Regions from separate parts of the Paenibacillus sp. NPDC057967 genome, predicted to be linked through region 2. Evidence: a T-box and tRNA genes for the amino acid it is inferred to sense, from the RefSeq annotation. Region 2 holds a T-box; the other holds one or more tRNA genes.
What was found. A T-box is a leader RNA that pairs with one kind of tRNA and senses whether it is charged. The one in region 2 lies ahead of leuS (leucine--tRNA ligase), so its partner is inferred to be a tRNA-Leu.
Positions count from the first base shown of each region.

Region 1: it has a tRNA-Leu gene. The T-box ahead of leuS (leucine--tRNA ligase) is inferred to sense a tRNA for this amino acid. The anticodon was not compared.

Region 1 is NZ_JBHVQB010000001.1:158,884-161,274, reverse strand. Features, by position in the region: gene ACFVSO_RS00800 (SprT family protein) at 1-350, shown strand, start outside; tRNA gene ACFVSO_RS00795 (tRNA-Asn) at 377-452, shown strand; tRNA gene ACFVSO_RS00790 (tRNA-Ser) at 459-549, shown strand; tRNA gene ACFVSO_RS00785 (tRNA-Glu) at 716-790, shown strand; tRNA gene ACFVSO_RS00780 (tRNA-Lys) at 836-911, shown strand; tRNA gene ACFVSO_RS00775 (tRNA-Leu) at 970-1,052, shown strand; gene ACFVSO_RS00770 (GNAT family N-acetyltransferase) at 1,339-1,920, shown strand; gene ACFVSO_RS00765 (acetylglutamate kinase) at 2,287-2,391, opposite strand, start outside.
Region 2 is NZ_JBHVQB010000004.1:585,542-587,932, reverse strand. Features, by position in the region: gene ACFVSO_RS13295 (hypothetical protein) at 131-535, shown strand; T-box leader at 620-856, shown strand; gene leuS (leucine--tRNA ligase) at 915-2,391, shown strand, end outside.

The DNA of each region.
Region 1 (2,391 bases), on a different contig from region 2:
ATCATATCGAGATTAGTCCGCATCAGCTTGCTGCATTTGGCATGGAGGAGACGGAGAAGATTATTAAGCATGAGCTGTGCCATTATCATCTCCATCTAATGAAGCGGGGCTATCGCCATCGGGATGCCGACTTCAAGACGCTGCTTGCGCATGTGGGGGGCTCCAGATATTGCAATTCGCTTCCGGAACGATCGGCAAGAAAAGCAATGCCGTTCAAATATAGGCTTACCTGCGTTCGTTGTGGCATGGAATATTTACGGAAACGGAAGGTCGATCCTGCGCGTTATGCTTGTGGTAAATGCAGGGGGAAATTAAAGCTGTTTTTGCTTGACAAGGAAGACGGGCCATGATAAATTATTAGAAGTCACTTTAATATTCCCTGATAGCTCAGTTGGTAGAGCACTCGACTGTTAATCGAGTTGTCACAGGTTCGAGTCCTGTTCGGGGAGCCATTTCCTGGAGAAGTACCCAAGTGGCTCAAGGGGACCCTCTGCTAAGGGGTTAGACTGCGTAAGTGGTGCGAGGGTTCGAATCCCTCCTTCTCCGCCACATTTTTTTCTCAGGACTCATGCGTAAGGAGGCCGAGCATCGGTCTTTTTTATTTGTCTCAAGTTCGGAGACATGAATGATCTGAAAAAATGCTTGCATTATGCAGGATAAGTTGATATAATCGTTCTTGTCGCAAAAATGCGAAGGCAATAAACTTGCAACATATGGCCCGTTGGTCAAGGGGTTAAGACACCTCCCTTTCACGGAGGTAACAGGGGTTCGAATCCCCTACGGGTCACCAACCATCCTCTAAGAAGCAGCTCTTATGAGTTCGTTTCCGTCATGAGAGCCATTAGCTCAGTTGGTAGAGCACCTGACTTTTAATCAGGGTGTCGAAGGTTCGAGTCCTTCATGGCTCACCAGTTTTCTTCTTCCCTCGAAGACAGCTGGCGATGAAGGGATAGGTACAACTTCAAATGTGCGGTAGTGGTGGAATGGCAGACACGCTATCTTGAGGGGGTAGTGGGTGTATACCCGTGGAGGTTCGAGTCCTCTCTACCGCATACAACGAAAGTCCTTGCGAAAGCAGGGGCTTTTTTTATATGACTAGATCAAAAAATGGAGTTAATTGGTTATGTTTATTTTAACTATTTAATTGAATCAAAGCTTGTTCTTACGATTTCATCTGTAGTTCAAATTAATAATACTGAAAACGTCTGAAACGTTAGAGTCCTCTTGCTAAGGGCTCTTTTTTCATTTTTTCTGAGAAAGCATGTAAACCTTCATTATAGCTATTCACGACCACAACAAGTCATCTCCATGTGCTAACATGGGAGTGAGGTGGAGTAGATGGATATAAGCGGCGCTAAGATAAGGTTATCGCGAATAGCAGTTGATGATCTGGACTTTATATGCGATATCGAATGCAACACTGAGCTTTGGCACTATGAAGAAGTTGTTCAATCAGATCGAGAAGCTGTGCGCCAGTCTTATATGGATAAGATCTTTAGCGAAGACAATGAGCATCATGATTTTGTCGTCTACTTGAAGACTGACGACATCCGAATACCGATTGGTCTGGCTCAGATATGGCGTTATAACGAATACAGAAAAAGCTGGGAAATTGGTTTTGCGATTCTTCCTCCATATCATGGACAAGACTATGGAACGGAGGCTGCTGGGCTGTTGCTGAGGTTTGCCTTCGAAGAGCTGAAAGCTCATAAGGTCGTTGGAATGTGCAATGCCAGAAATTCGCATTCCGCAGCGCTAATGGAGCGGATTGGCATGACGAGGGAAGCGGTGTTCAAGGAAGAGCTATATTGGCGAGGGCAATGGACAGACCAATGTTATTATTCCATCTTGGAGAGGGAATATATCGCTGATGGTCGTGGAGAGCATATCGCAGAAGCGGGAAAAAGAGCAGGAAGTTAAAAAATTTTCACTTCTAAAATGATAAACCGCTGCTTAGAATAGAAATTAGAGAGCGAGGTCATCGCTCTCTGTTCAAGACATTATGAGGCGGCATGTCCTCCGAATGATGTGGAAGAAAATGACTCGTCAGGCCATCAACCAATGGCGAGTTATTTTCGTTTCAAGTAGCTGAGTAATGCAAGAAGAAAAGTACCAAGCATGATGACTTCCACAGTTGTATACGTCATTCGGCATCTCTCCTTTCCTGGGAGGGAATGCCACTTCAGGCGTCTATACTTCATAATTATGGATATTTTATGAAACTAGAACATATTTTTTAAGCCGTGGGGACAGAGCCCCACGGCTTTTTTCGTATTATTCGACATATTAAAATACGGAAGGAAACTGCCGGATAATTCCGTGTGTCATCATGTCGGCCATTCCCAGCGCTTGGGCTTCAATCTGATCGCTTAACGCAATGTTTTGCTTATA
Region 2 (2,391 bases):
GCAGATGAACGCCGGGAAGCATTCCGTGTAGTAGCCTATTGGATCATGAAGGCAGTGGCGGATGAAGAAGACGAATGAATATACTGACAGGTATCTTGATGCAAGCATTCGGTGTAAAGGAGCTATGAGTATGACACGTACCATTATCATATTAGCCGGAGCAGTATCGATTGCAGCAGGTTTGGCTTACATTGGAACGTCTTGGCTTGCCGCTGACTTTCTGGGATCAGAAGCGGGTTCGGAACGAGAGACTGTCCGGTTCTGGAGTATGTGCTCCATCGTCATCGGGGTCTTACTGCTGGGATTGATGGCTGCTCGCCGCTGGATGAAGGAAGGACTCAATGACGGCTTGCTTATTGTGGCACTTGCGGCGATTTTCCTTATTCAGATACCACCGTTCGGATTGTGGATGCTGGGCTTTATTGCGAGCGGTTATACGGCCATCTTAGGAATACTTATGCACGGTGCGCTTATGGCCATGGCATGCTTGACGTTTGTCTCAAACAGAAGGAGCTTGGCCAGAGAGACCGCTTGATATCGAATTTTGAGCTGCAAGACCGATGTAGCTTGACATGCAAGAGCGGGGACTTATATAATCGGTAGTAATTGTTTGACTTATATCATGGCGTTGAAGAGGAACAGTACAGGCGTTGCATTGGCTTAGAGAGCCGGCGGTTGGTGGAAGCCGGACCATGTGCGCAGGGAAGCTCGCCTCGGAGCCGAACGGGCAACCTTCAGGAAGCTGAAGGCAAGTCGTTCCGAATCGTCCGCGTTAGGGACGTCAAGTGAGCTAGGGCAGGGCATGCCTGATGCTAACTAGGGTGGTACCACGGGAGAATATCCTCTCGTCCCTAGCGTTAATCCGCTGGGGGCGGGAGGTTTTTATGTTTTAAGACGATTAGGAGGAAGTACGAATGACTCAGGAACAGCAACGACACGGCTACAATCCGCTTGTGATTGAGCCGAAATGGCAGCAATTCTGGGACGCGAACAAGTCGTTCCAAACAAAGGAAGAACCAGGGAAGCCGAAGTTCTATGCTCTGGATATGTTCCCGTATCCTTCGGGAGCAGGTCTTCATGTAGGCCATCCGGAAGGTTATACAGCTACCGATATCGTATCGCGCTATAAGCGAATGAAGGGGTACAATGTGCTTCATCCGATGGGGTGGGACGCATTCGGCCTGCCGGCTGAGCAGCATGCTCTGGACACTGGCCAGCATCCTAGAGATATTACGTTCAAAAATATTGACAATTTCCGCCGTCAGATCAAATCGCTGGGCTTCTCCTACGATTGGGATCGCGAATTCAGCACGACGGACCCGGATTATTATAAATGGACGCAATGGATTTTTATCCAGCTGTACAAGCGCGGTCTGGCCTATGTAGCAGAAGTGCCTGTCAACTGGTGTCCAGCGCTTGGCACTGTACTTGCGAATGAAGAAGTGATTGATGGTAAGAGCGAGCGTGGCGGTCATCCCGTGGTCCGCAAGCCGATGCGTCAATGGATTCTGAAAATTACTGAATACGCAGATCGTTTGCTGGACGATCTGGAAGAGCTGGATTGGTCCGAGAGCATTAAGGATATGCAGCGCAACTGGATCGGCAAGTCGACGGGCGCGGAAGTAACGTTCGACATTGACGGGCATGAGGGCTCGCTGGTTGTCTTTACGACACGCCCGGACACGCTGTTCGGCGCAACTTATTGCGTGCTGGCGCCAGAGCATGAGCTGGTTGCCGCGATTACAACAGCCCTGCAGAAAGCGGCGGTAGAGGCTTATCAGGAAGCGGCAGCCCGCAAGAGCGATCTGGAGCGTACGGATCTGGCGAAGAACAAGACGGGCGTCTTCACGGGTGCGTATGCGATTAATCCGGTCAACGGCGCTAAGACGCCAATCTGGATTGCCGATTATGTGCTTGCGGGTTATGGTACGGGCGCCATTATGGCGGTTCCGGGCCACGATGCGAGAGACTGGGAGTTCGCGAAGCAATTCGATCTGCCGATTATCGAGGTAGTGGCAGGCGGAGACATAACCGAGGAAGCCTATGCAGGTGACGGTGCGCATGTGAACTCTGATTTCCTGAACGGACTGAATAACGAAGAAGCGATCAAAGCGATCATCGGACGTCTCGAAGAGACGGGCAAGGGCAAGGCGAAGGTAACCTATCGCTTGCGCGACTGGCTGTTCAGCCGCCAGCGCTACTGGGGAGAGCCGATTCCGATCCTCCATCTGGAAGACGGCACAATGAAGCCGGTACCGGAAGATCAATTGCCGCTGCTGCTGCCAGATGTGGATGCAATCAAGCCTTCCGGCACGGGAGAGTCACCGCTGGCGAACGTGACCGAATGGGTCAACACCGTTGATCCGGAGACAGGCATGAAGGCTCGCCGGG